3 regions of the Pectobacterium sp. A5351 genome follow, and region 3 is predicted to be linked to each of the others. Evidence: predicted binding sites of a transcription regulator. Region 3 holds the regulator's gene; each other region holds the start of a gene.

Evidence for each region. The regulator PhoB, encoded in region 3, activates phosphate uptake and scavenging genes when phosphate is short. The targets are predictions, from matches to a motif close to CTGTCATAAAACTGNCNNAT.
Region 1: the regulator PhoB is predicted to act here: its motif matches at 5,198-5,217, upstream of glpT (glycerol-3-phosphate transporter).
Region 2: the regulator PhoB is predicted to act here: its motif matches at 3,443-3,462, upstream of pitA (inorganic phosphate transporter PitA).

The regions. Positions count from the first base shown of each region.
Region 1 covers NZ_CP116477.1:4,022,775-4,032,874, reverse strand. Annotated here, with positions in the region: gene rhtB (homoserine/homoserine lactone efflux protein) at 1-338, opposite strand, end outside; gene pldB (lysophospholipase L2) at 470-1,507, shown strand; gene yigL (sugar/pyridoxal phosphate phosphatase YigL) at 1,610-2,410, shown strand; gene glpQ (glycerophosphodiester phosphodiesterase) at 2,589-3,674, opposite strand; gene glpT (glycerol-3-phosphate transporter) at 3,750-5,099, opposite strand; gene glpA (anaerobic glycerol-3-phosphate dehydrogenase subunit A) at 5,414-7,081, shown strand; gene glpB (glycerol-3-phosphate dehydrogenase subunit GlpB) at 7,071-8,333, shown strand; gene glpC (anaerobic glycerol-3-phosphate dehydrogenase subunit GlpC) at 8,330-9,541, shown strand.
Region 2 covers NZ_CP116477.1:4,279,638-4,289,737, reverse strand. Annotated here, with positions in the region: gene O1Q74_RS19740 (EAL domain-containing protein) at 358-1,965, opposite strand; gene O1Q74_RS19735 (NAD(P)/FAD-dependent oxidoreductase) at 2,058-3,257, opposite strand; gene pitA (inorganic phosphate transporter PitA) at 3,534-5,039, shown strand; gene uspB (universal stress protein UspB) at 5,190-5,525, opposite strand; gene uspA (universal stress protein UspA) at 6,079-6,516, shown strand; gene gdhA (NADP-specific glutamate dehydrogenase) at 6,808-8,151, shown strand; gene O1Q74_RS19710 (NAD(P)/FAD-dependent oxidoreductase) at 8,339-9,652, shown strand; gene O1Q74_RS19705 (bifunctional metallophosphatase/5'-nucleotidase) at 9,659-10,100, opposite strand, start outside.
Region 3 covers NZ_CP116477.1:3,214,986-3,225,085, reverse strand. Annotated here, with positions in the region: gene O1Q74_RS14945 (SbcC/MukB-like Walker B domain-containing protein) at 1-1,416, opposite strand, end outside; gene sbcD (exonuclease subunit SbcD) at 1,413-2,639, opposite strand; gene phoB (phosphate response regulator transcription factor PhoB) at 2,934-3,623, shown strand; gene phoR (phosphate regulon sensor histidine kinase PhoR) at 3,651-4,973, shown strand; gene O1Q74_RS14925 (PstS family phosphate ABC transporter substrate-binding protein) at 4,988-5,926, shown strand; gene O1Q74_RS14920 (cobalamin-independent methionine synthase II family protein) at 6,167-7,273, shown strand; gene brnQ (branched-chain amino acid transport system II carrier protein) at 7,749-9,068, shown strand; gene proY (proline-specific permease ProY) at 9,209-10,100, shown strand, end outside.

The DNA of each region.
Region 1 (10,100 bases), 810 kb from region 3:
TTAAAGAGTTTACGACGTGGCATCGCGCTGGCGATCGCCTTAAGGTCAAGCGCACCTGCGGCACGCCACTGCTGAATCCCCAGCCAAATCAGATACGCTGCGCCCAGCCATTTCAGCATATCGAAAGCCAGTACGGACTGGTTAAGCAGCGCGCCTAGCCCGATGCCGACCAGTACGATATGAATCGCCAATCCGACCTGTAAACCACAGATCGAGGCTGCCGCACCGCGATAGCCGTGGCTAATGCCGGTACTCATGGTGTTGATGGCACCCGAGCCGGGTGACAGGCTGAGAATCAGCGTTGTGAGTAAATAGGTTAACCACCAATCCCATGTCATGAAGCCTGCCCCTGAATGATGTTCTGTATTACGAGAGTCTGTCTGTTTTTTATGTCACAATACGCTTGTGCTTCACTGCTTGTCATGTTTTTCCGCTAGCTTTCGTTTTCCCGCGTCACCGGAGAGGTGTGATGATTCAACGCCACAATTCGTTGTTTACGTCGGAACGGTTAACGCCTGAAGGGTTAACCTCGAGCCTGTTAACGCGAGAAGCGCAGTTTGCCGCTTTTGCTACCGGAGAATTACTGGATTTCTGGCGTCAGCGTGAAGAGGGCGAATTCTCTGGCGTTGATGACGTACCTATCCGGTTTGTTCGTTTTACCGCGCCACAGCACGACAAGCTTGTCGTTGTCTTTTCAGGCCGTATCGAAAGCTATGTCAAATATAGCGAAGTGGCGTATGACCTCTTTCATCGCGGCTATGATGTACTCATCATGGATCACCGTGGGCAAGGTCGGTCTGGACGGGTGCTGCAAGACGGCCACCGTGGACACGTTGTGCGCTTCAGTGACTATGTTGATGATGCCGAAACGCTGTGTCAGCAGTACATTGGTCTCAAACGGTACACCCGTCGGTTTGCGTTAGCGCATTCAATGGGGGGCACAATTCTGGCACAACTGCTGATTCGTCAGCCCGCGATGTTTGATGCCGTGGCGCTGTGTGCGCCGATGTTTGGTATCCGCTTGCCGCTTCCTCATTGCGTCGTGGGGTGGATTGTTGATTGGGCAGAGCGTCGCCCGGCGATTCGCGATTATTACGCCATCGGCACCGGACAGTGGCGTCCGTTGCCTTATCGGATGAATGTGCTGACACACAGCCGTGAACGCTACCAGCGCAGCATTCGCTTTTATGCGGATTCACCGGATTTACGCGTCGGCGGCCCCACTTATCACTGGGTGCGTGAAGCGATACTGGCGGGGAAACAGTTGCAGGCTCAGGCCAGTGCCGTTACTACGCCGCTTCTGCTGTTACAGGCGGGAGAGGAACGCGTGGTGGATAACCGTAGCCAGAATGCGTTTTGCCAGGCGCTGGCGCAGAGTGGTAACGCCAATGCGCATAATGTTTTGCAGGTTATCCCCGGTGCGCGGCATGAAATTCTCTTTGAAACGGATAACCTCCGCGCTCAGGCATTCGCACTGATTCTGGCGCATTTTGCGCGTTATCATTGATTGTAGGCTGTTGGTAAACCGCTTAACGGACACGCGGAGTCACCTCGTTAATTTTTTGCGGCGTGTGCCGCTACAACACACCAGAAGTGAGATCTTATCGTTATGTACCATGTCGTTGCTTCCGATTTAGATGGCACACTGCTGTCACCTGACCACTCGCTGTCCCCGTATGCGAAAGACACCCTCAGGCTGCTGACGGAAAAAGGGATTCACTTTGTGTTCGCTACTGGACGGCATCACATGGATGTTGCGCAGATCCGCGATAATCTCGGCATCAGCGCGTTTATGATTACCTCGAATGGCGCGCGAGTGCACAACTCGCAGGGCGAGCTGATTTTTAGCCACAATCTGGATCAGGACATTGCCCGCGACCTTTACAGCGTCGTGCACAATAACCCCGATATGCTGACGCACGTTTATCGTGATGACGAGTGGTTCATGAACCGCCCGCGTGCGGAAGAAGAACGTTTCTTCAAAGAGTCGATCTTTAAATACAAGCTGTTCGAGCCTGCGCTGCTGGAAACCGATGGTGTCAGCAAGGTGTTCTTTACCTGCGATTCCCATGAACAGCTGCTGCCGCTGGAAGAAGCGATCAACGCGCGCTGGGGCGACCGCGTCAACGTGAGCTTTTCGACGCTCACCTGTCTGGAAGTGATGGCGGGCGGCGTATCTAAAGGTCATGCGCTGGAACAGGTGGCGAAGATTATCGGCTTCTCACTCAAAGAGTGTGTGGCGTTTGGTGATGGCATGAACGACTACGAAATGCTGTCGATGGCCGGAAAAGGCTGCGTGATGCAGAACGCGCATCAGCGTCTGAAAGATATGCTGCCAGATCGCGAAGTGATTGGCTCTAACGCGGACAGCGCGGTACCGAATTACCTGCGTGAACTGTTTCTGAAATAATCGATGTGTTATCGAGCCAACGCATCATCGGGCACACCGTGCCCGATGGGAAAGCTGAGCCTCAGCGATTGTTTAAGGATCGAGATACCGAGGGCGACCACGGTGCGAGGCATCCCTGCGGGAGCCTCATCATCGTGTTTCCCTCTAAATCCATGCTTAAGCGACCAGTATTAGCGCTTCAGCGCGGTTTTTTCAGGAAATCGACCGCTTTATCGGGAAAGTCGGTGAACAGGCCGTCAACATCCGCCTGATAGTAGAGAATATCGTAGAGCCGATCGATATCCTTGGCGTACGCCGGTAGCCTGTCGGCTCTTGCCGTAAACGGGTGTACCTGAAGTTTATGCTGGTGGGCTTCTTTCACCATGTCGGTAAAGGTGATGTTGTCAGGCGTCGCTCCTTTCTGGACGAGCATGTGGTAGTCCGGCCCGATACCATCGGCATAGGTTGCAATCTGCTGCATAGCGCCGGGCTTTTGCATCCAGTCGTAGTGGTAATTCACCCACGTCCCATCGGCCTGTTTCTCGTAGGTCTCATGCCAGTCGGTATAGGCAATCAACTGAATCAGGTTCAGATCCATCTTCATCTGCGGCTGCAATTCGGTTTTGATGCGCTTTAGCTCGGCAACATCAAACGATTGCAGGAAGACCTTATCGCTTTTTTTCGTATAGCCATACTGCTTCAACACAGCCAGCGTTTCGCGGGCGATGTCTTTCCCTTCCTGATGGTGAAACCACGGCGCTTTGATCTCGGGGTAGAGCCCGATGTTCTTGCCGGTTGAATGATTCAGTCCCTGAATAAATTCAATCTCTTCCTGAAAGGTATGAATACGGAAGTCGGATTTCCACATCGGGAAACGGTTCGGGTAGCTCTGTACCTGCTTGCCGTCTTTGATGTCGAATCCTTCGGTGAATTTCAGCGATTTGATCTCTTGTAGCGTGAAGTCGATGGCGTAAAAGCGTCCATCTTTACGGGCGCGTTGCGGAAAACGTTCTGCTACGTCGGTCACGCGATCCAGATAGTGGTCATGCAGGACAATCAGTGCGTTATCTTTGGTGAGCACCAGATCCTGCTCCAGATAATCTGCACCCTGAGCGTAGGCCATTGCCTTGGCCGGAAGCGTATGCTCGGGCAGATAGCCGCTGGCGCCACGGTGGGCAATGACGATTTTGGTGGTTGATGAAGCGGGATCACTCGCGTGACTGGAGGCACTCAAGGACATGGAGAGTGCGAGGGCGGAGAGTAGGGATGTTACGGTAACGTTCATGCGATCAAACCTCTTTCTGTTGAGAGAAAGGCGGCGTCATCATGACGCCGCCAGAGGGATGCTTACAAGAGCGGGTTAAGCGCGGTTGGCTAACTCTGCTTTATGTTTTTTCTCATTCAGCATAACAACAATCAGCAGAAGTACCGCCAGAATGCTGCCGCCGATCATCACCATGAAGCCGCCGTCCCAACCGAAGAAGTCAACGGTGTAGCCGACGATGGCGCTAGCGGCAACGGAGCCACCGAGGTAGCCGAACAGGCCAGTGAAGCCCGCTGCTGTACCTGCTGCTTTCTTCGGTGCCAGCTCCAGTGCGTGCAGACCAATCAGCATCACCGGGCCGTAAATCAGGAAGCCGATGACGATCATACAGGCCATATCCACACCCGGATTACCGGCTGGGTTCATCCAGTACACGATGGTCGCTATCGTCACCAGCGTCATAAAGAACACGCCCGTTGCGCCACGGTTACCTTTGAACACTTTATCGGACATCCAGCCGCACAGCAGCGTACCCGGAATACCCGCGTATTCGTACAGGAAGTAGGCCCAGGACGATTTATCCAGTGCGAAGTGTTTCACTTCTTTCAGATAAGTCGGTGACCAGTCGAGGATGCCGTAACGCAGCAGGTAAACGAAGACGTTGGCGATAGCGATGTACCACAGCAGTTTGTTCGGGAAAACGTACTGCATGAAAATCTGCTTAGCCGTCAGTTCTTCTTCTGCTTTCTCATTATAATCAACCGGATAGTCGTTTTTGTACTCTTCGATTGGCGGCAAACCACAGGATTGCGGGGTATCACGCATCAGCGCAAAGGCAATCAGCGCAACCAGAATCGCGGCGAAGGCTGGCATGTAGAGCGCGGCTTTCCAGTCGTTGAACCAGGCCATACCCAGCAGGAACAGCAGCGGAGGAATACCGCCGCCGACGTTGTGAGCACAGTTCCACACGGACACGATGCCACCACGTTCTTTCTGTGACCACCAGTGAACCATGGTGCGTCCGCACGGTGGCCATCCCATTCCCTGGAACCATCCGCACAGGAACAGCAGAACGAACATAATCGCAATGCTGGACGTTGCCCACGGTACGAAGCCCATGAACAGCATAACGGCAGCGGCCAGAATCAGACCAGCAGGCAAGAACACGCGCGGGTTGGAACGGTCAGATACCGAACCCATGATGAATTTGGAAAAACCGTAGGCAATGGAAATGCCGGACAGCGCAAAACCAAGATCGCCGCGCGAGAAGCCCTGTTCAATCAGGTAAGGCATGGCGAGTGCGAAGTTTTTACGTACCAGATAGTAGGCGGCGTAGCCAAAAAAGATCCCCATGAAAATCTGCCAGCGCAGACGGCGATAGAGGGGATCGACACGATCCTGCGATACGCGCGCCTGGTGGGCTGCGGGCCTAAAAATACTCAGCATAGATATCTCCAATGCGAAAAAAAACGATAGCTTTTTTGTTCTATTACGAACGTTATTGTAAGGGGATAGCGTGCAAATGAGTGTGATTCATGACGCTAATGTTACACTTTTATGAAACTGTGACGATTTTTGCGCTCATGTTAACAGAATCGGAAAATTACACAGTGTGGTTTTAGTGACCTTAATCACACTTATTGTTTTTAGACACCTCTTTATTTTCGTTTAGTGTTCGTTTTTGCTCTTTATCAAACATTAACCCTTCTTTCTGTGTCCCAATAGCAACATACATACCCTCCGCCTGGAACGAGAACAGAATGAAAAACACGGGGAACTGGCGTGAAACTGACGTGGTTGTCATCGGCGGTGGCGCGACGGGAGCAGGTACTGCAAGGGATTGCGCCCTGCGCGGACTGCGCTGCCTGCTGCTTGAACGTTATGATATTGCGACCGGTGCGACTGGGCGTAACCACGGCCTGTTACACAGCGGTGCCCGCTACGCGGTAACCGATGGCGAGTCTGCTCGCGAATGTATTGAAGAAAATCAGATTCTCCGGCGGATCGCCCGCCACTGTATTGAACCCACCGACGGCCTGTTTATCACCTTGCCAGAAGACGATCTCGGCTGGCAGGCGCAATTTATTACCGCCTGTCAGCAGGCGGGGATTCGCGCGCAGGCAATGGATCCGCAGGAAGCGCTTAGGTTGGAGCCAGCGGCAAACCCTACATTGATTGGCGCGGTGCGCGTGCCGGATGGTTCTGTCGATCCCTTTCGCCTGACGGCAGCCAACATGATCGATGCCTGCGAGCACGGCGCGGAAGTCTTGACCTATCATGAAGTTATCGGACTGATTCGTCAGGGCGATCGGGTTACCGGCGTGCGCGTTTTCGACCATAAAAAAGGTGTGGAAACGGAAATATACGCACAGGTGGTCGTCAACGCTGGCGGTATCTGGGGACAACACATTGCGGAATATGCCGATCTGCGCGTGCGTATGTTTCCGGCAAAAGGCGCACTGCTGATTCTTGGGCACCGCATCAACAACATGGTGATCAACCGCTGCCGTAAACCGGCGGATGCCGACATTCTGGTGCCGGGCGATACCATTTCGCTGATTGGTACGACCTCAACTCACATCGACTACGACCAAATCGACAATATGCTGGTGACGCCTGCTGAGGTGGAAACGCTGATGCGCGAAGGTTCCATGCTGGCGCCGTCTCTGGCGAGCACGCGAATTTTGCGCGCCTATGCTGGCGTCCGTCCTCTTGTTGCCAACGACAGTGACCCCAGCGGGCGTAGCGTAAGTCGCGGCATTGTGCTGCTCGACCATGCCAGCCGCGACGGGCTGGAAGGGTTTATCACGATCACCGGCGGCAAGCTGATGACCTACCGACTGATGGCGGAGTGGGTGACGGACGCCATCTGCAAAAAGCTGGGTCATGACGTGGCCTGCTCGACGGCACAGACGCCGCTGCCCGGATCGGAATCACTGGATGAAGTGAAAACCGTTCCCCATGCGCTGTCTGCTTATCCTGCGGCAAAACCGCTCTCGGCACCGCTGCGCGGGTCGGCGATTTATCGCCACGGTGAACGTGCCGGAAGAATGTTGTCCGGTGAACGTCTTGATCGCAGCCTGGTGTGTGAATGTGAGGCCGTGACGGCGGGAGAAGTGCGCTACGCCGTGGAATCGTTGCAAGTGAATAACCTGATTGACCTGCGTCGGCGTACTCGCGTTGGCATGGGCACCTGTCAGGGGGAACTGTGCGCCTGTCGTGCGGCCGGTCTGTTGTGCCGTCTGGGTACTGCGACGCCGGGGCAGTCGCTCACGCAGCTCAGCCAGTTTTTGAACGAACGCTGGAAAGGCATTCGGCCGATTGCCTGGGGCAATGCCCTGCGTGAAAGCGAGTTTACCAGCTGGATTTATCAGGGCTTGTGCGGCCTGACGGCCAGCGACAGTCAGGAGGATCGCCATGCGTTATGACGTTGTGATTATCGGTGGCGGGCTGGCAGGGCTGACCTGCGGTATCCGCTTAGTGGAGCAGGGGAAACGCTGCGCGATTATTAGCGCCGGACAGAATGCGCTGCATTTTTCTTCCGGTGCGCTGGATTTACTCTCCCATCTCCCTGACGGACAGCCCGTGAGCCAGCCGCTTGAGGCACTAGACGAGCTGGCGCGTCAGGCTCCTCACCACCCTTATTCGCGTATGGGAGCAGCGGCGGTTGCCGCACTGTTGCCACAGGTTGAAGCATTGCTGGAGCGCAGCACTATCACTCTGCGAGGTAATCATCAACAGAACCACTGGCGCATGATGCCGCTAGGTAAGTTTCGTTCATGCTGGCTGAGCCCGGTCGATGGCGTCACGCGTGGTCTGCCGGATTCCCGATTTGGCGATAATCCGTTGATTGCCGGTATTGAAGGCTTTCTGGATTTTCAATCCCGTATCGTGGCTGGCACGCTTCAGACGCAGGGAATTGCGGCGCGCAGTGATGAACTCAAGCTGCCAGTTCTGGATCGGTTACGCCAAAACCCCAGTGAATTCCGTGCGGTAAATATCGCCCGGGTGCTCGACCGACCAGAAAATCGCTCGGCGCTGGTGGAGGAGTTGTCGCTTCTGGCCAACGGTAACGATGCCATCATCATGCCCGCCTGTTTGGGATTGGATAGCCCCGCGATCGTGGCTGAACTGGCTGATGCACTCGGTAAACCGGTATTACTACTGCCGACATTACCGCCGTCAGTGCTCGGGTTGCGTTTGCATCAGGCGCTGTCGCAGCGCTTTCGCCAACTGGGTGGCATGGTGATGCCGGGCGATCGCGCGGTGCGCGCATCGCTATCGCCGCAGGAGATTACCGTCCATAGCCACCATCACCGCGATATTCCGCTGCGGGCGAAGCACGCGGTGCTGGCGAGCGGCAGTTTCTTCAGCAACGGGCTGGTGACGCAATTCGATCGGGTGACCGAGCCGGTCTTTGGGTTGGATGTGCGGTTCGCTGACCAGCGCGAGGGCTGGAGCCAGCAGGATGTGTTTGCGCCGCAGCCCTATATGCAGTTTGGTGCGATTGTCGATGAGCATCTGCACCCGCGTATTGGCGGTGAAACGATCGGCAATCTGTACGCCATCGGCGCGGTGATGGAAGGCTTCGATCCGATTGCACAGGGATGTGGGGCGGGCGTTTCTTTGCTCAGCGCACTTCATGTTGCCGAACAGATTTTGACGGAGGGCAACCCATGAACCTGCTTAGCGATAACAGTTTTGAAGATTGTATCAAGTGTACGGTCTGTACCACGTACTGTCCGGTGTCGCGTGTGAACCCGATTTATCCCGGCCCGAAACAGGCTGGCCCGGACGGCGAACGCCTGCGGCGTAAAGACCCGGCGCTGTATGATGATGCGCTGAAATACTGCACCAACTGCAAGCGCTGCGAAGTCGCGTGCCCGTCGGATGTCAAAATTGGCGACATTATTCAGCGTGCGAAAGCCACGCACAACAGCCACAAGCCGACGTTGCGCGACGCGATTCTGAGCCATACCGACCTCATGGGATCGATTGCCACACCGTTTGCGCCGCTGGTCAATACGGCTACCAGCCTGAAGCCGGTGCGCCAATTGCTGGATAAGGCGTTGAAAATCGACCACCGTCGCCAGTTGCCGAAATATTCGTTCGGCACCTTCCGGCGCTGGTATCGTCAGCAGGCGGCAAAGCAGCAGGCCTATGATGAGCAGGTGGCTTACTTCCACGGCTGCTATGTGAACTACAACCATCCACAGTTGGGTAAAGATCTGGTGCAGGTCTTTAACGCGATGGGTATTGGTGTGCAGTTGCTGAATAAAGAGAAGTGCTGCGGCGTACCGCTGATCGCCAATGGTTTTCACGACAAGGCCAGAAAGCAGGCGCGCGCCAACATTACGTCGCTGGATGAGGCGATTAATCAAAAATCCCTGCCGGTGGTGGCGACCTCATCCAGCTGTACGTTCACGCTACGGGACGAGTACCCGCATCTGCTGGGCGTGGATAACGGCCACGTGCGCGAGGGTATCGAACTGGTGACGCGCCAGCTCTATCGCCTGCTGGAAGAAGAGGGGAGAACGCTGCCGCTGCGTAAATTGCCGCTGCGGGTGGCGTACCATACCCCTTGCCATCTGGAGAGGATGGGGTGGACAGCGTATACCCTGGCGCTGCTGCAACGCATCCCCGGTCTTGAACTGGTGATGCTGGACTCCCAGTGCTGCGGTATTGCGGGCACCTACGGCTTCAAGAAAGAGAATTACGCCACGTCGCAAGGCATTGGCGCACCGCTGTTCCAGCAGATTGAAGAAAGCGGGGTCGATATTGTGGTGACGGACTGCGAAACCTGTAAGTGGCAGATTGAGATGTCGACCAGCAAACGGTGTGAACATCCGATCACGCTGTTGGCGAGGTCATTAGCGCAGCCAGAGTAGCAATCTGCAGTAACGTGTTTCCGAACGTTTAACGCTCGGAAACACGAAACATAAAAAGCTCACGTAATAGCGACTTATCTTATTTATTTCAATCACATTATTTTAAAAATAAAGTACCCTCAAGGCGTGTTATACGCTAAATAATTCGAATTTCTCTCTTTCTGCTTTCCTCGGAATTTAGCGTATAAAACTATATTTTAATAAGCTAACGACTTACCATGGTAAGTGACGTGATTCATTAACTTGAACATATAAACAATGGTGTGATCATTTACCTCTCCTACATTAATTGTATATTTTATTGCTGCGCTACTCGATGTCCGTATATGTGCCTCTTTTCGCGGGAAGTTATGAAAATATCATTTAAATCAATAAATTGTGCAGGGGGGTGATCTAAGTAAGTTTATTGGTTTTTTTATGTGAATAGAATTACTTAAGGTATGGTAGAGGAATAGTTATATTTTATTATTTATGTATTCCTAATTATTCATAGTGTAATTATTATAGTTCTAATGTGTGTATCTTTATCTAATTTTTTATTTTCACTTAATTAATATTT
Region 2 (10,100 bases), 1.1 Mb from region 3:
CTCATAAAAACAGAGTTTTATTTCGGTGTTTTCTGGCGTCTTTTATTGTCATTGTTTAAAAATAATACTGACTTTACCTCGCCGTATTTAAATGTAAGTTTATGTGCGGTCAACATTTGAGATATTCAAATTACGCCAGTAGCAAACTGGGCCATTAATATTGGCGTCGGTTATCGTTTCTGATTTATACCCGTCACACTCAAAGCTGCTTGTGCGTTGGCAATAATCGGCTCATTTCTGAGCCTCGCCCTAGCGGGCCAACGCTTTGTGTTGTTCAAAACGATAACGTTTTGTCACGTAACTCGAATTATTTAGGGTATATATGACATAGAAAATCGGTGGATAAATTTCTGCCGGTTAGTCGTTCTTCTTCCCTTCTTCATTTTTATTCATAAAACTTTCTATCGATTTATTGCCATTGTAGTGAAGCCAGACGAGAAACGATTCATTGTCCATCGGCTTAGCGTAAAGGAACCCCTGAATATATTTGACGCCGCGCTGCTGTAAATACATGAGCTGCTGCTCGGTTTCTACGCCCTCTGCTACGGATTGAAGGTTGATGCGATGACTCAAGTTAATAATGGCATCAAGAATGGGTGCTTCTTCATCCGGTGATGAAATTGTGCTAACGAATCCCTGATCTATTTTCAGACAATCCAGTGGGAAGTTTTGCAGATAAGAGAGTGAACAGTGCCCGGTGCCAAAGTCATCAATAGCAATCATAAAGCCATCTTCACGCAACTGATGCAGGCGCTGTATGATTTCAGGGCCGTTGCTGATGAGATTGCGTTCTGTCAGTTCCAGCGTAATGCTTAATGAATGCGAGGCAACTTTCTCGGCGAAGCTGTGTACGTCTGAGACAAAACTGGGGTGGTGCAAGTGCTCGGCTGAAACGTTGAGTCCCAGATGAAACCCCGGTTTGACCTGCCAACTGGCAATATCTGACGCGACCAGGTCAAATAAATGCCGGGTGATGGGAATGATCATACTTTCTGCTTCGGCAGCAGAGATAAATACATCGGGTCTGATCCACTTCCCATTGCTGCGTCGCCAGCGCAGTAGTGTCTCAACGCCGGTGCAGGTTCGCGATTCTGCATCATAGATGGGCTGGTAATAGACGGAAAATTCACCGTTAGCGATGCCCTTACGGATTTCGTCGCGGAATAATAATTTACGTTTTTGCCAGTACCACATCGCCGTAGTGAATAGCAGAGAGAGAATGATCGCCAGTGGCAGAAACGTGAAGAATGCCTGCTTCCAGCTCGCTATTTCTTGAGAAGCTGGGGCGGTGATATTGAGGGCAAGGGGGAAGCGACTCGACTTGATTTCAAGCGCAGAGGTAGAAAATAGGCCAGTGCGTGGTGTAATTACCGGGCCAGTTTGAATCGGGTGGCCGTTATCCATTTGCAGGCTAAGTTGGTAACCGCGAATTTTGCTAATCGCAATCATGAGGTCGATCAGATATTGCGCATCGACCATGGCGTAAGCGCCATAACCCGTAATGGGCATCTGCACGAAGATCAGCGCCGGACGTTCTCTCACGTTCTCGGAGCCTGAAATCGAGAGGCTCCAGCGTTCAGAATGGTTCACTGGTAGCGACTGTTGAATGACGTGGCTTATTGGCATCAGCGTGTTGCCAAATGTTGAAGAGCAATAGACGTCGGTATTATGGATAACGCCGATAGCACGAAAGTAAGAAAAGACCGAACCAAGACGTTGCAGTTCGTCGCCGATAACGTCGCAGGGCTGACCATGAAAGCGCTGGAGGCGGTCCACCATATTCCATGCCTGTGTCGAAATATTCTCGGCATGATTCATCGCGATTTGCGCGGTGGATTCCAGATCACGCTTTACCATTAATCTGGATTCAACAAACGTGAACAGCAATCCAAGCAGCAGCGGCAGCATGCCTGCGATCAGTAGCTGCAACAGATTGATGTTATGTTTGCTACGTCTGGGACTCATCCACATCTCCTTTCTGGCAGCCAAGGCCTATGTAGAGGCGTCCTTTTCTCCGTGAGTTAAAGGAGAGCGCTGAATAGAGGTTATTATAGTGCTTATTTGCAGAAAGGCAGCGCTTGCGCGCACGCCCATGCTGAACTCCATGCCCATTGGAAGTTATAGCCGCCGAGCCAGCCGGTCACATCGACCACTTCACCGATGAAATACAGCCCTGGAACCGCATTGGCCTCCATCGTTTTGGAGGACAGCGAGCGGGTGTCAACGCCGCCGATGGTCACTTCGGCCGTGCGGTAGCCTTCTGTACCGTTTGGCTGTACGCGCCACTGTTGCAGGCTCTGTTCCATCTGCATTTGCTGTGTGCTGTTGAGCTGCTTCAACGTGACGTCCGGCAGTTGCCCTAACGCTTGCAGGCATTCAACCAGTCGTTTAGGCAGCCACTGTGCCAGCGTGTTTTTCAAACTTTGGTTTGGGTGCGCGGTACGCTCGTCATTAATGAGCTGGGTGAGGTCGCGATCGGGCAGCAGATTGATGGTGACGAATTCACCCGCCTGCCAGTAGCTGGAGATCTGCAAAATAGCCGGGCCAGAGAGCCCGCGGTGCGTAAACAGAATGTTTTCACGGAACGCCACGCCGTTTTCCGCGGTGACGATGGTTGGCACGGAGACGCCGGAGAGCGTTTGCAGTTGTTCGAGCAGCGGCTTGTGCAGCGTGAAGGGCACCAGTGCAGCGCGAGTGGGGAGTACGTTGATACCGAACTGTGCGGCGAGCTGGTAACCGAACGGCGTCGCGCCCAGACCGGGCATAGACAAGCCGCCGCTGGCAACGACCAGCGATGCGCTCTGGAATGATGTGCCGTTGTTTAGCTGGATGGTGAACAGATCGTCTGATTTCTCTACCGAGGTGACTTCACTGCGCAGACGGAGAGTGACGTTAGCCCGTTCACACTCTGTTACCAGCATGTCCACGATTTGCTGTGCGGTATCATCGCAGAATAGCTGACCGAGCGTTTTCTCGTGGTAAGCGATGTGGTGGCTGTTGACCAGGCTGATGAAATCCCATTGGGTATAACGCGCCAGTGCCGATTTGCAAAAGTGAGGATTGTGAGACAGATACGCCGCGGGTTCTGCATACATATTGGTAAAGTTGCAGCGACCGCCGCCGGACATCAATATTTTCCTGCCAGCCTTTTTGCCATTATCGAGCAGTAGCACACGCAGTCCGCGTTGTCCCGCTTGTGCCGCACAAAACATGCCTGCTGCACCAGCACCGATGATGACAGCGTCAAACTGTTCCACAATGCATTTCTCCGATGAGTGAATAGATTTTCTTGGATGGCCGCAAGCATAAGCCACGGGGCGGCAAATTGTAGTGTTGGTTTTTGTTCGATACCAGCGTAACAATTTGCGTATTTTAGTAATAATATATAATTATTTGATTTTTATTGATTAAGTGATTTCCCCTCCGATCCCCATTACAGATTAAGTCAAAAAAAAGTCATATTTTGCTTTTCCCGACCCCTGCTTGTCGCCGATAATGCGCCGCGTTCATGACCACTAAATGGCCTAACGTTTATGCTACATTTATTTGCCGGACTGGATTACTACACCGGCCTGATGTTGATATTGGCTTTGTTGTTTGTACTTATGTATGAAGCCATTAACGGTTTTCACGATACTGCGAATGCCGTTGCCACTGTTATTTATACCCGCGCTATGCGCGCAGAGTTTGCCGTTGTTATGGCGGGTATCTTTAATTTCTTCGGTGTATTGCTGGGCGGCCTGAGCGTAGCCTATGCGATTGTTCACCTTCTCCCCACGGATTTACTGCTGAACGTGAGTTCGGCGCACGGCTTGGCAATGGTGTTTTCCATGCTGCTGGCCGCCATTATCTGGAACCTGGGTACCTGGTATTTCGGTATTCCTGCCTCCAGTTCTCACACGCTGATCGGCTCCATTATTGGTATTGGTTTGACTAACGCGCTGCTGACGAATACCTCCGTCGTGGATGCGTTGAACGTGCCAAAAATGATCAGCATTTTCCTGTCGCTGTTGCTATCGCCGATTGTGGGGATGGTGGTTGCGGGCCTGATGCTGCTGGTGCTGCGTCGGTTCTGGAACAACAGTAAAAAGCGTAAACGTGTGCACCTGACGCCTGTCGATCGCGAAAAGCAGGACGGCAAACGTAAGCCGCCATTCTGGACGCGTACCGCGCTGATTTTATCGGCGATTGGGGTGAGCTTCTCTCACGGGGCAAACGACGGTCAGAAAGGTATCGGCTTGATTATGCTGGTGCTGATTGGCGTTGCGCCAGCCGGGTTCATTGTCAACATGAACGCGTCTGGCTATGACATCAGCCGTACCCGCGATGCCGTTGTCAATTTGCAGGAATATTACAAGCAGCACGGCGATGCGTTGACGCACGTTATCGACCTGTCTCCGCCTGTGATTCCTGCGCCGGAAAACACGATTCCCGGCAACGGTCAGAAAGCGTTTCACTGCGACAGTTCACGCGTAATGATTGCGATTGAACGTACACAGGGCCTGCTAAATAACCTGAAAAGTTACGACCAGTTAAACCCTGACGATCGTAGCCGTGTGCGTCGTCTGCTGATGTGTATCTCAGACACGATGGATCGGGTGATCAAGCTGCCAGAAACATCGGGTGAAGATAAACGCTATCTGAGCAACCTGCGTAAAGACATGCTGCAGACGGTTGAGTATGCGCCTCTCTGGATTATCGTCGCTGTCGCCTTGGCGCTGTCTCTGGGCACGATGGTGGGCTGGAAACGCGTGGCTGTGACCATCGGTGAGAAGATTGGTAAGAAAGGCATGACCTACGCACAGGGCGTTTCAGCGCAGGTGACGGCAGCTCTGTCGATTGGTGTTGCCAGCTACACCGGTATGCCGGTTTCCACCACGCACGTATTGTCCTCGGCGGTTGCCGGGACGATGATTGCTGACGGTGGTGGCGTACAGGGCAAAACGATAAGAAGTATTCTGCTGGCCTGGGTGTTGACGCTGCCAATCTCAATGTTGATGTCCGGTACGCTGTACTGGCTGGCATTGAAGCTGATTTAACCGTCATAAAAAAAGGCGATTCTGTGGGGAATCGCCTTTTTACTTTTTATCGACGTTCATGGCGTTAATACCGATGGATAGTGTTAATACCGATAATAGTGTTAATACCGATAATAGTGTTAATACTCGTGATGGTGTCAGTCCCAACGTTTAATACCAGATCGTCATGGCAACCAGACTGATAACGATAAGGCCACACAGGGCGGTCGTAAGCAGAAACTGTCCCCGCACCCGCTCGCAACGGCGAATAAACTCAGGGTCGTGATGATCAAGATAGCGTTGCGCGTAGATATAGCGTACCAGCCGGATTTGTTTACTTGGCTGGCCGTGCGATGTAAAGAAGCCACCCCCGTCAACGTATTGGTAAAGCAGCGGGTCACAGTCACGCAAAATCAGCAGTAACACGCGTAATGAAGAGTAGTACCTCGCCATATTGATGATGCAGACGATACATAAAGCCCAGAAAAGCGCAAATGTACTAATCATGCTTCCCTCCCGGTCGTTCTATTCGTCAGATTCGATGGTCATACATTCCCGTTGTCCACCTGTCACCGATGACAAGCGTTACTATTTACCCGCGACGCTTATCTACGACGTTTATCTGTGACATTTTTCTACGAATAGTTATGCCACGCGCTTGCGCACGATTTTATTGTCATTTTGGCTAGCCAACGGCATCACGGCTAGCCCCATTCTTGTTTTCCATCCCAGGGTGCAGCGGACAGGCTCACCGCTCCCTATTTCTAGTGTAGAAGAAGAATGTTCGTTTGTGCCAGAGAGGCAGGCGCAATCAGCATGAAGGACGATTTTCGACGAGATAATGCCCTTTCTGAAAGGAGAAGCTACGCGATCTCACTGTGAAAAGGAGCGGTTTCTACTACACTTATCAATAGAATTAACAGGTTTGAAAACGGGTTGTGATCGACTGAACAGTCCGATAGCGCGGATGGGTGCTATCCTATAATCCGCTGTTAAGTATCAGATTGGCAGGGGAAATATCTGCTAACCCTTAATTAGTCTTTACGGAAGGAGTCTTATTATGGCTTACAAACACATCCTTATTGCTGTTGACCTTTCTCCAGAAAGCAAAGTGTTAGTGGAAAAAGCCGTTTCAATGGCGAGACCGTACAATGCGAAAGTTTCGTTAATCCACGTTGATGTGAACTACTCCGATCTCTACACGGGGCTTATCGACGTCAATCTGGGCGACATGCAACAGCGTATCTCCGAAGAAACCCAGAACGCGTTAACCGAGCTGTCACAGAACGCGGGCTACCCCATCAGTGAGACGCTGAGCGGCAGCGGCGATTTAGGACAAGTGCTGGTTGATGCGATTAAGAAATACGACGCCGATCTGGTGCTGTGCGGCCACCATCAGGACTTCTGGAGCAAACTGATGTCTTCGGCGCGCCAGCTAATTAATACCGTGCATGTCGATATGCTCATCGTGCCGCTGCGTGATGATGAAGACGAATAAAAATTAGCTTTTTTTGCATTTTTTTTCAGTGATGAAAGGCACGGCTTCCAGGCTGTGCCTTTTGTTATATAACAAAAACTTATGGAAAATTTTCCTTCCTGAATCGTCGAAAAACCCTTCCTATCTCGTTGGATTTTAACGTTTATCTGAAAAGAAAACGCTTGCTTAAATATCCATCGCCAGTGTTATAGTCCAGAGGACACAACGTCATTTTCACCGATCCCACAAGCTTCTGCGTGTCTAAAAATAAAGAAGCAGAAGGGAGCTTATTCGTTCAATCAGGAGCTGTTCATGGCACAAATCGTATCTCTGGCGAGTTTTCTTGATTCTGTTCAACAACGCGATCCGCATCAGCCTGAATTTCTACAGGCTGTTAATGAAGTGCTTTCCACTCTGTGGCCTTTTCTGGAGCAGAACCCTCACTATGCGGATTACAGCCTGCTGGAGCGATTGGTAGAACCAGAACGTGTGATTCAGTTTCGCGTCGCGTGGACGGACGACAAAGGTCAGGTACAGGTGAACCGCGCCTGGCGTGTCCAGTTCAGCTCCGCCATCGGGCCGTACAAAGGCGGCATGCGTTTCCACCCGTCCGTTAACCTGTCGATTCTGAAATTCCTCGGGTTCGAGCAGACGTTCAAGAATGCGCTGACGACGCTGCCAATGGGCGGTGGCAAAGGTGGTTCGGACTTTAATCCGAAAGGGAAAAGCCAGGGCGAAATCATGCGTTTCTGTCAGGCGCTGATGACGGAACTGTATCGTCATTTGGGCGCGGATACGGACGTTCCGGCGGGTGATATCGGTGTGGGTGGTCGCGAAGTCGGTTTCATGACCGGTATGATGAAGAAGCTGACCAACAACACCGCGTGTGTCTTCACCGGTAAAGGGCTGTCGTTCGGCGGCAGTCTGATCCGTCCTGAAGCGACGGGCTACGGCCTGATTTACTTCACGGAAGCGATGCTGAAACGCCACGGTCTGAGCTTTGAAGGCATGCGCGTTGCGGTGTCCGGCTCCGGTAATGTGGCGCAGTATGCGATTGAAAAAGCGATGGAGCTGGGGGCGCGTGTGGTCACGGCATCGGATTCCAACGGCACGGTGGTGGATGAGAACGGGTTTACCCCAGAGAAACTGGCGCTGCTGGAAGAGATCAAAAATAAACGCTATGGTCGCGTGGAAGATTATGCGCGTGAAGCGAAGCTGACCTACCTTGCAGGTAAAACGCCGTGGGAAGTGCCGGTAGACATCGCACTGCCGTGCGCCACGCAGAATGAGCTGGACCTGCCAGCGGCACAGACGCTGATTGCTAACGGGGTGAAAGCCGTGGCAGAAGGCGCGAACATGCCAACGACGATCCCGGCGACCGATGCGTTCCTGGATGCGGGCGTGCTGTTTGCACCGGGCAAAGCGGCCAACGCAGGCGGCGTAGCGACATCCGGGCTGGAAATGGCGCAGAACGCGGCGCGTTTGGGCTGGAAAGCCGAGAAGGTGGATGCGCGTCTGCATCACATCATGCTGGATATTCACACTGCATGTGTGCAGTACGGCGGCGAAGGCAACCAGACTAACTATGTGCGCGGTGCCAACGTGGCGGGCTTTGTAAAAGTGGCCGACGCGATGCTGGCGCAGGGCGTCGTGTAACGCCTGCTTTACTTAAAGCGCCTGTATTTGCAGGCGTTTTGATTTCTCACTTATTTCTCTAAGTTTTAGCGACATTTCTTGCTGGACACCGCTTCCTGCCTTTCTTTATCTTAATCAGCATTACGTATCGTTGGTATTCTGTTCCTGCCTTCTGGTACAACCCGTTCTCTTCAAGGCTTACACCATTGTGAAAATCAAACATCTTCCTTTCGATCAGAATCGTAATGGCTGGTCGGCAGATCTTATCGATAAACCGAATTACCCGCAGCAGCGCGGAAAAACAACGGCGGACTGGCTGGTGATCGGCGCTGGCTATGCGGGGATCGCCTTTGCACAGCGTCTGGCTGAACAGCGCCCGGATAAACACATTATCCTGCTGGATGCGGGTGAGATTGGCGACAATGCCTCTGGGCGTAACTCCGGTTTCGTCATCGATTTACCGCACAACATCGGTAGCTCGACGGCCGAGCTGGAAAAAGCGGCGGCTTATCGTCGCCTGTTGCAGTCCGGCGTGGCGCATCTGAAAGACAAGGTGGATCGCCATGCTATCGCGTGTGACTGGAGCGTGGCGGGGAAATATCACTGCGCGGTCAGTTCGACGTTTAACGGCCTGATCGATACTTATGTCCGCGAATTGAATGATTTGGGTGAACCCTATCAGGTGGTGGAAAAAGACGAACTGGCTCGCCGCCTCGGCACGTCTTTCTATCACCGTGCCGTGTATACCCCTAATTGTATTCTGCTAAACCCGGCGGCGCTGGTGGTCGGGCTGGTGGCGAATCTGCCGAAGAACGTGACGGTTTACGCCCATTCACCCGCGCTGAATATCGAAACCGGATCGCGCATTCGTGTGGAAACGCCGTACGGCGAGATTCAGGCGGATAAGCTGATGATGGCGATTAACGGCGCGGCGCGCGGCCTGCCGCTGTTCAATGGTCGGGTGTTTGCCGTGGCGACCTTCGCGACGCTGACGGAACCGCTAAATGCGGAACAGCGAGCACGGATTGGCGATATGCCAGACTGGGGCGTGACGCCGGTTAATGCACTGGCCAGCGCGACGCTACGCTATACGCGCGACCATCGTTTCCTGATTCGGGAACATGTAAAATTTGCCCCGGAACTGGTCAATAGCGCGGTAGAAACCGGACGCCACGCGCGTCGCCATGCTGCTATTTTTGCCCGGATGTTCCCGCAGTTGAGTGATGTGAAGATGGCGCATACCTGGTCAGGCTTGATTAGCGTAACGCGCAACGGCGCGCCAATTTGGGGGCAGCTAAGCGACAATGTGTACGCGTCCGCAGGCTGTAACGGGGCGGGGCTGTCGAAGCAAACCGCTGCTGGACATATTCTGGCGGATTTGGCGCTGGGTGAAGACAACCCGCTGATTGGCGATATGCAATCGCTCGGGCAGGCGAACTACCTGCCGCCACGCCCTTTCCTGGATGTGGGGGTGAACGGTTACCTGACGAGCGAACGCTGGAAAGCCCGCAGCGAGAGATAATGTCTGTTAATTAATCGCCGCGATGATCGTTAGCTGATCGTTCAGACGTTGTTTGGTTAACGCGTTGGTGGCGCTGTCGCGCTGTTGCGTCAGTTCCGCCACGCGTTTCTCCCGCTGCGTGGCATCCGGCAGCAGTAACGATTTCACGTTGATGGATTGTACGTTGCTGTAGCGGCCATCGTCTGACGTCGGCACGCTGATTTTTCCGCTGTTGAGCAGCGATTCGACAATGTGGCGCTCGCGCTCATAGCCCTGCAATCCCGCCAGCTTCCAGCGCTGCGGCACCGTACCTTCGTATTGGCCTTTTTTCACCTCGGTCAGATAACGGATGGTTAGGTTACGAATCGTGCCTGCTTCTTCGCCATATTTCGCTTTGGTATCCGACAGCACCGGGAACTGCATACCTTCCAGTACGCCGCCTTTCTGCGTCAGGTGGCCCATGCGGTAG
Region 3 (10,100 bases):
TTGTGTCGCCAGTATTTCGGCTGCTTGCTGTAGCGCCGTCGACTCTCGCCTGTGCTGCGCCTGTTTCTGCTCCAGCTTCTGTTGTTCGTCCTGAAACTGGCGCAATTGTCGAAACTGGGTGCGCCACAGAGGCAACCGCTCTCCCCACTGCTGATGATGCGCGTGTTGCTGGCGGTAAGACTGAATCTGTTCAAGCTGTTGTTTAGCCTGTTGTTGCTCTGCCGCTGTCTGAGTTTGCTTGCTTTCATCTGCGTGCAGGCGAACCTGCATTTTGGCCAGTTCGTCCTGCTGCTGGGCGTGCTGCTGCACCAGCGTGGCAATCCGATGGTCAAGTGGCACAATCTGTTCGTTGATTAACAACTCTTGTTGCTGCCGTACCTGTTTGTGTCTACTAACATCCTGCTCGGCTTTTTCTTCCTGCTGGCGTAGCGTTGCCAGCGTCGTTTGCTCGGCGGCCTGCTTTGCGGTCAGTTGTTCAATGTGCTGGGCGATCACAAGAGACTCTTGCCGATAGCGTTCTCGTTCCTGGTGCAGCGGCCTCAGTTTTTCTGCCGGTTCGCTGCTGGTTAGCTTGTCGAGCTGTGGCTTAGCCTGCTGAATGGCGGATTCGGCGCTTGCATGTTGTGCCTGCGTATTGGTCAGCTGTGTTTGCCGCTGCGTCAGTTGTTCGAACCAGCGTAGCGTAGTCAGCGCTTGCTCTCGCTCGATGTTGCCCCGTTGCTCCTGCTGGATCAGCTCGGCAAGCTGTTCTTCCACCTGTTGACGCTGCTCATCGGTCAATAGCTGAATACCGGATGCACGCGCCTGTAGCGTGCTCAGTGCGACGCTTGCCTGTTTGTGCTTGTCATAGACGCGTTCGGAAATCAGGCCGTAAATGTCCGTACCGGTCAGCTCTTCCAGCAGTTCCGCTCGGTCGTCTGCTTTGGCGTTGAGGAAGGCGGCAAATTGCCCCTGCGACAGCATCATGGAACGCGTAAAGCGGCCAAAATCCAGCCCGGTGAGTTGCGTGATCATCTCTTTTTTATCATTGAGTTTTTCACACAGAATTTTGCCGTCTTCAATGCGCGCGAGTTCGGCCTTGGGAGACTGCAAATTGCCGTCAGGGACATTTCTTGCCCGCCGCTGGCTCCAGAAGGCGCGGTATCCCACGCCTTTCACTTCGAATTCGACCTCTGCAAGGCATTCTGCGGTATTACGCGTCATCAGGTCATTCTGGCTGGCGGAAAGCAGGCCAAGCCGTGGTGTTTCGTGGTACAGCGCCAGGCAGATGGCATCCAGCAGCGTAGTTTTTCCCGCGCCAGTTGGGCCGGTAATGGCAAATAAGCCGTTGCTGGAAAACGGCTCCTGCGTGAAGTCGATCTTCCATTCGCCTTTTAGCGCGTTGAGGTTTTTTAGGCGCAGACTGAGAATCTTCATTTGGCTGGCTCGCTATTTTCCAGTTCATCAATAACCTGATTAAACAGCATGCGAACGCGCTGCTGGCGGCTCTCTTCCATCTCTGTCTCCGTTGCCAGACGGCGTTCAAAAACGTCATGTACGCTGAGCTCGTTCAGCGTTTCCTTGTCCTGTTGCGTCATCGCCTGCATACGCTGTTCTCGTGTGCGGCGTAGCAGAAGCACCTCAACAGACAGATTCTCGGTCATCGCCTGAACGCGTTTTTGCATGTCGCTAAGATAATCCTGCGTGCTGATTTCGATATCCAGCCATACCGGTTTATCGCCTCGATAATCCTGAAATGCGGCCAACTGTCGTTCAATGTCGCTCAGGCTACCTTTAATCAACTGCATCGGCTGAGTGACAGGAATAGACAATATTTCTATTTGTGCTGGCAAATCTGGTTCAAAACTGATCAAGCACACGGATTTCTCGCTGTTGAGTTCGTCAAAACTTAGCGGGATAGGCGAACCGCTGTAGCGAATATGCTCGCTTTGCGTCACGCGCTGCGGGCGGTGAATATGGCCGAGCGCGATATAATCCGCAGGGGGAAAAGCCTGAGCAGGGAACGCATCGAGCGTACCAATATAGATATCGCGCACGGATTCCGAGGCGGTTGCGCCAATGGTCGTCAGGTGCCCGGTTGCAATAATCGGTAGCGGCAGGCCAAGTTCATCGCGCTTTTGGCAAGCCAGTTGGTAACACTGCTGGTAGTGCGCCGTAATCGCTTCCTGTAGCGCCAGCTGTTTTTCATCCCCTGATTGCCCGGCTTTGCTGGTCAATACATCGCGTGGACGTAAAAAAGGAATGGCACAGAGCAGGGCACCGGGCTGCTGTTGACGGTTTTGCAGCAGGAGCACTTGCTGGGCGGGATCGTCGCTGGCGCAGGCAATCACCCGCGTGTTCAGGCAGGCCAGCAACTCGCGGGATTCATTCAGCATCGCGACGGAATCGTGGTTGCCGCCGAGAATAACGAGCTGGCAGCCCGTGTGCTGTAGTTCTACCACGAAGCTATAATACATTTCCCGTGCATAGCTGGGGGGCGAGCCGTTATCAAAAATATCGCCTGCGACTATAATGGCATCGACCTGATGGTGCTCCACCTGAGCGATAAGCCAGTGCAGAAAAGCCTGATGCTCAGCAGCGCGGCTTTTGGTATAAAAATATTGCCCTAAATGCCAATCGGCGGTGTGGATAATGCGCATCGTGTTCTCTCGATATTCATGCCGCGTGGCGATGGACGACGTTGTCATTATTTATTATGTGAAAGGGTGTGTCGTCGCCATCGTACTTTGTCATCGTAATGCCATGATTATATATAGCAGGCATGGCGGCTGTCGCGGTGGAATCAGACGTTTGGAAAGCGGCTCGAAAAATCGGATGTACGCGCTGTAACAATCGTGCAGAGAGGTCCGTGTGTTTTTCATAAATCTGTCATAAAACTGACGCATAATGCCTCCGCCTGCTAACAGCGACGATGATTAACGACAGGATTGACAATGGCAAAACGCATATTAGTCGTGGAAGATGAAGCACCAATTCGTGAAATGGTCTGCTTTGTACTGGAGCAAAATGGTTATCAACCCGTTGAAGCCGAAGACTATGACAGTGCAGTAACGCAACTGTCGGAGCCGTTCCCAGAACTGGTGTTATTGGACTGGATGCTGCCTGGCGGGTCGGGCCTGCAATTCATCAAGCATATGAAGCGCGAGGCGCTGACGCGTGATATTCCGGTGATGATGTTGACCGCACGCGGTGAAGAAGAAGACCGCGTGCGCGGGCTTGAAGTGGGTGCGGATGATTACATTACCAAGCCGTTTTCACCCAAAGAATTGGTGGCGCGTATCAAAGCCGTGATGCGCCGCATTTCACCGATGGCGGTGGAAGAAGTGATTGAAATGCGTGGCCTGAGCCTCGATCCTTCCTCTCATCGCGTGACGACCGAAGAGCACGCGTTGGACATGGGGCCGACGGAATTTAAGCTGCTGCATTTCTTTATGACGCATCCTGAACGTGTTTATAGCCGGGAACAGTTGCTGAATCACGTTTGGGGCACTAACGTTTATGTTGAGGATCGTACTGTCGACGTCCATATTCGTCGCCTGCGTAAAGCGCTGGAAACCAGCGGACATGACAAAATGGTGCAAACCGTTCGGGGAACGGGCTACCGTTTTTCAACGCGTTACTGAGGTGATCGTAACCGGAGAAATATTAACGTGCTAGAACGTTTATCCTGGAAAAGGCTGGCATTGGAGCTGGCTTTTTTTTGTTTGCCCGCGTTGCTGCTAGGGCTGATTTTTGGTTATCTGCCCTGGTTTCTGCTGGTCGCCGTATTAGGCTTACTCTGCTGGAACTTTTATAACCAACTGAAACTCTCTTACTGGCTGTGGGTTGACCGCAGCATGACGCCACCGCCCGGCCGCTGGAGCTGGGAGCCGCTGTTTTACGGGCTCTATCAGATGCAGTTGCGTAACCGACGCCGACGCCGTGAGTTGGCGCTCCTGATCAAACGGTTTCGCAGCGGTGCCGAGTCTTTGCCCGATGCCGTGGTGATCACTACCGAAGAAGGAACGATCTTCTGGTGTAATCATCTGGCGCAGCACCTGCTGAGTTTCCGCTGGCCGGAAGATAACGGTCAGAATATCCTCAACTTATTGCGCTATCCCGAATTCACCAACTACATGAAAGGGCAAGATTTTAGCCGTCCTCTCACGTTGCAGTTGAATAATTCCCACCATGTTGAATTCCGCGTGATGCCCTATTCCGAAGGGCAGCTACTGATGGTGGTGCGTGATATTACGCAAATGCACCAGCTTGAAGGTGCCAGACGTAACTTTTTTGCCAACGTGAGCCATGAACTGCGTACGCCGCTGACGGTGTTGCAGGGTTATCTGGAAATGATGCAGGAAGAAACGCTGGATGCGGCCTTGCGAGGGAAGGCACTGAATACCATGCAGGAGCAGACCCGACGCATGGACGGGCTGGTCAAACAGCTGCTGACCTTGTCCCGTATTGAGGCGGCGACGGCAATCGATCTGAATGAAAAAGTCGATATTCCATTGATGCTGCGCGTGTTACAGCGTGAAGCGCAGACCCTCAGTCAGGGACGTCATGAGATTGTCTTTCGTGTGAACGAAAGTCTCTGCGTGTTTGGTAATGAAGAACAGCTGCGCAGCGCGGTATCCAATCTGGTGTATAACGCGATTAACCACACGCCAGCGGGAACGCGCATCGAAGTCTGCTGGCAGAAGATCCCGCAAGGGGCGCAATTTCAGGTCAGCGATAACGGGCCGGGCATTGCGGCCGAACATTTACCGCGCCTGACAGAGCGCTTTTATCGAGTCGATAAGGCGCGTTCACGGCAGACGGGCGGCAGCGGGCTGGGGCTGGCGATTGTTAAACATGCGCTCAGCCATCATGATTCCCGTCTGGAAATCATGAGTGAGGATGGTCTGGGCTCGCGTTTTGTCTTTACGTTGCCGAATCGGTTGATTGTCCCTGCCTCTCTGGCTGAAAATACGGTGAAACCTTTAGCCTGACGGAAAACGCTACCATGACATCCGCCACTCGTATTGCGGGCGCTTTTTTACTGCTGCTCAGCGCGTTTTGCGTTGCACAGCCTCGCCAGATGTTGGCGGGCAATCTCTCCAGCGCGGGGTCGGATACGCTGGCTAACCTGATGGCCTTTTGGGCGGCGGATTTCAGCCAGCACTACCCGAACGTGAATTTACAGATTCAGGCCGCTGGATCATCTTCTGCGCCGACATCTCTGGCATCGGGGGCGGCGCAGCTTGGGCCGATGAGCAGGGCGATGAAAGCCAGCGAAATTGACGCGTTCGTCCAGCACTATGGCTATCCACCGCTGGCGGTGCCGGTCGCGATGGATGCGCTGGTGGTGCTGGTCAATCAGGATAACCCGCTGCCTGGGCTGAATTTATCGCAGTTGGACGCCATCTTTTCGATTACGCAACGCTGCGGTAACCACCAGCCGATAAAACAGTGGGGCGATCTCGGCCTGCGCGGCAGTTGGGAAAAACGCACGCTACTGCGCTATGGGCGAAATTCTGCGTCAGGAACCTACGGGTTCTTTAAGCAAAAGGCGCTATGCCGCGGCGATTTCCTTCCTCAGGTTAATGAGTTGCCAGGCTCGGCATCCGTTGTGCAGGCGGTGGCTGCTTCAACGGATGCCATCGGCTATGCCAGCGTGGGCTTTCGTACCAGCGGCGTGAGAATGCTGCCGTTAGCCGCACAAGGGAGCGACTACATTTATCCCTCGACTGAAAATATCCGCAGCGGTTTATATCCCTACACCCGTTACCTTTACATCTATGTGAACAAAGCGCCCAGCCAACCGCTGGAAGCGCTGACGGCGGCATTTTTAGATCGTGTGCTGTCCGAAACGGGGCAGTCGCTGGTGAATCAGGATGGTTATTTACCGCTACCCGAAGAGACGCGTCGTCAGACGCGTCAGCAGATCGGCCTGCCGGAGTAATTCTTCTCATCCACGAATTTGCGATGTTTCTGCATTACATGAATTTTCTTCATGTAATGTGAAAATTCTTCTATTGCCCTGTGCTTTGTCACGTGACAGGATAGTTTTAAATTTAGACGTCCAGATGGCTATATAAAATTAAATGTAACTATCTCTCTGGGCAAATATTTCATATTGAAACTATCTGTCAGCATGCTTCTTTCCTGAAGATCGGTGCTGGCAACATGTCAGGAGCGACACATGGCGAACACCTTATCCCCTTTCCGTGCTGATATCGTCGGCAGTTTCTTACGTCCGGCTGCGATTAAGCAGGCTCGTCTTCAGCATCAGGCGGGCGAGATTGATGATATCGCGCTGCGTAACATTGAAGATCGTGAGATCCTGCGGGTGGTAGAAAAGCAGCGTGAAGCGGGCTTACAGATTGTGACGGATGGTGAGCTGCGTCGTGCCTGGTGGCACTTTGACTTTTTTGCTGATTTGCACGGTGTGGAGCGCTACGAAGCCGATCACGGTATTCAATTCAACGGTATTCAGACGAAATCTCATGCGATTCGCGTCGTGGATAAAGTGAGTTTCAACCCTCAGCATCCGATGCTCGATCATTTCCGCTACCTGAACAGCATTTCTGGCGATGCGGTCGCTAAGATGACGATTCCTAGCCCCAGCGTGATGCATTTCCGTGGCGGACGTAAAGCGATTGATGCGACGGTGTATCCCGACCTAGCCGACTATTTCGACGATCTGGCGCAAACCTGGCGCGATGCGATTCATGCATTTTATGACGCAGGCTGCCGCTTCCTGCAACTGGATGACACCGTGTGGGCTTATCTGTGCTCTGACGATCAAAAACGCCAGATCCGTGAACGTGGTGAAGACCCGGCACAGCTGGCGCGGACATACGCCGACGTGTTGAACAAAGCGTTGGCTGATAAACCTGCGGATCTGGTTATCGGTTTACACGTCTGCCGCGGTAACTTCCGCTCAACCTGGATTTCTGAAGGCGGCTATGAGCCTGTGGCAGAGATTCTGTTTGGCGAAGTGAATGTTGATGCCTTCTTCCTGGAATACGATACCGAGAGAGCGGGTGGATTTGAGCCGCTGCGCTTTGTGAAGCCGGGCCATCAGCAGGTGGTTCTGGGACTGATCACCACGAAGAACGGTGAACTGGAAGATGCCGACGTGGTGCAGGCGCGTATCGCGGAAGCGGCAAAATATGTCGATCTCAGCCAGATTTGCCTGAGCCCGCAATGTGGTTTTGCTTCAACGGAAGAGGGGAACAGCCTGACGGAAGAGCAGCAGTGGAATAAGCTGAAGCTTGTCGTGGATATCGCCAATCGCGTGTGGTAACACTGGTGGAGTAACCTTATCCCTATCGTGGATAGATAAAGGCTGGATCATAGGATCCGGCCTTTTTTTATGGACGTTCTCCTGCCTTCTGCCGCGATGTTTTGTGAAATATGTTTTTTTTATGATCGAACAGCGCATTTTATGCCGTTTTTTGTCAGTTTTATTGCAATGAAATATCGATAAATGCGCAAATCATGTGTCATGCAAATCATGATAAACCAATTTATATTCTTAATTTTTGTCATAGTTAGGCTGTATGTTCTGGTTTTTGGATCTCTGCTTGTCTTTTTACGCTATAAACGGTTTACTTAGCACCCAATATAGCTGTGCAAAAAATAACTTCTATGACCGCCATTTTCGTGTCGCCGAAGTGTTGGCGTCATGCACCTAGCCAACCCTTTGTGAACGGCTTCCGGCGGCGATAAACGACACAGTTTTCTTTTTATCGATTTGATACAGGCAACACGACATAACTATGAGTCATCGTTTAACTTCCAAAGATATTGTGGCATTAGGTTTTATGACCTTTGCTTTGTTCGTGGGGGCAGGAAATATTATTTTCCCGCCTATGGTGGGATTGCAGGCGGGAGAGCACGTTTGGACCGCAGCGCTCGGCTTTTTGCTAACGGCGGTGGGGCTACCGGTGTTGACCGTGGTCGCGCTTGCCCGGGTTGGCGGTGGTGTTGATGCGCTGAGTTCGCCGATTGGTAAAAAGGCCGGTGTGGTTCTGGCGACCGTGTGCTATCTGGCTGTTGGGCCACTGTTCGCAACGCCGCGTACGGCAACCGTGTCGTTTGAAGTCGGTCTGGCTCCTCTGGTGGGCAACGGGGCGTCTCCGTTACTGATTTATAGCCTGATTTATTTTGCCATCGTTATCGGGATTTCCCTGTATCCGGGCAAACTGCTGGATACGGTTGGTCACGTGCTGGCTCCTTTAAAGATTATTGCTCTGGCGATACTGGGCATTGCAGCGGTGCTGTGGCCTGCGGGTACGCCGATTCCCGCGACGGAAGCGTATGAGCATCTGCCGTTTTCCAATGGTTTCGTTAACGGCTATCTGACGATGGATACATTGGGTGCGATGGTCTTTGGTATCGTGATCGTCAATGCCGCGCGCTCACGTGGGGTGGCAAGCCCTGTTCTGCTGACGCGTTACACCGTGTGGGCTGGGTTAATTGCCGGTATTGGCTTGACACTGGTCTATTTGAGCTTGTTCCAGCTCGGTTCAGTTAGTGGTGAACTGGTGCCGCAGGCGCAGAACGGCGCTGAAATTCTCCATGCCTATGTGCAACACACATTCGGTAACATGGGAAGCAGCTTCCTGGCGTTGTTAATCTTTATCGCCTGTCTGGTGACGGCGGTGGGGCTAACCTGTGCTTGCGCTGAATTTTTTGCACAATACCTGCCGTTGTCTTACCGCACGCTGGTGTTTGTGCTGGGCATCTTCTCAATGGTGGTGTCTAACCTGGGTCTTAGCCATCTGATCCAACTTTCTATTCCTGTACTGACGGCGATTTATCCGCCTTGTATCATTCTGGTTTTACTGAGCTTTACGCTGCGCTGGTGGAATAGCGCTTCACGTATTGTGGCGCCCGTCATGCTCGTTAGTCTGTTATTTGGCATGATTGATGGTATAAAATCGTCGGCTTTCAAATCGCTGTTGCCAGAGTGGAGCCTCAACCTGCCGCTGAGTGAGCAAGGGTTGGCCTGGTTGCCTCCGTCACTGCTGATTTTGCTGGTCGCGGTGATTTACGACAGAGTGTGTGGTCGTCAGGAAGTTACGGTACATCAATAATATCGTTAATGCCTGATAGCGCTGGAGCGGTAGGAATATCGTACTGCTCCGGCCCAACGTTGGGTTTCTGCACCACAGGTATTTGCCTGTGGTTTTTCTTTTTGTAATGTTTTCTTTCTATAAGACAGGGTTGCTTATCAATGGAACAACCATCTTCCAAGCTCAAGCGTGGGTTAAGCACGCGGCATATTCGCTTTATCGCCCTTGGTTCAGCGATCGGAACCGGTCTTTTTTATGGTTCCGCAAGTGCGATCCAAATGGCTGGCCCCAGCGTGTTACTGGCTTATCTGATCGGCGGAGTTGTCGCGTATATCATCATGCGCGCTCTGGGCGAAATGTCGGTACACAACCCACAGTCCAGTTCATTTTCTCGCTATGCACAAGATTACCTCGGGCCATTGGCGGGCTATATCACTGGCTGGACCTACTGCTTTGAGATGCTGATTGTCGCCATTGCCGATGTGACTGCATTTGGAATCTACATGGGCGTCTGGTTCCCTGCCGTGCCGCACTGGGTGTGGGTTCTGAGTGTTGTACTCATCATTGGTGCCATTAACCTGATGAATGTAAAAGCTTTTGGTGAACTGGAGTTTTGGCTCTCTTTCTTCAAAGTGGCCACGATTATCATCATGATCGCGGCCGGGATCGGCATCATCATCTGGGGGATTGGCAACGGCGGTGAACCCACCGGTATCCATAACCTCTGGAGTAATGGCGGATTCTTCAGTAACGGTGTGATGGGGATGATTCTCTCGCTGCAACTGGTGATGTTTGCGTATGGCGGCGTGGAAATCATCGGGATTACGGCTGGTGAGGCCAAAGACCCGCAGAAGTCTATCCCTCGTGCGATTAACTCGGTGCCATGGCGTATTCTGGTGTTCTACGTCGGTACGCTGTTCGTGATTATGTCGATTTACCCGTGGAATCAGGTCGGGACAAACGGGAGCCCGTTCGTGCTGACGTTCCAACATATGGGTATTACGGCAGCGGCCGGTATCCTGAATTTTGTCGTGATTACTGCGTCGCTGTCGG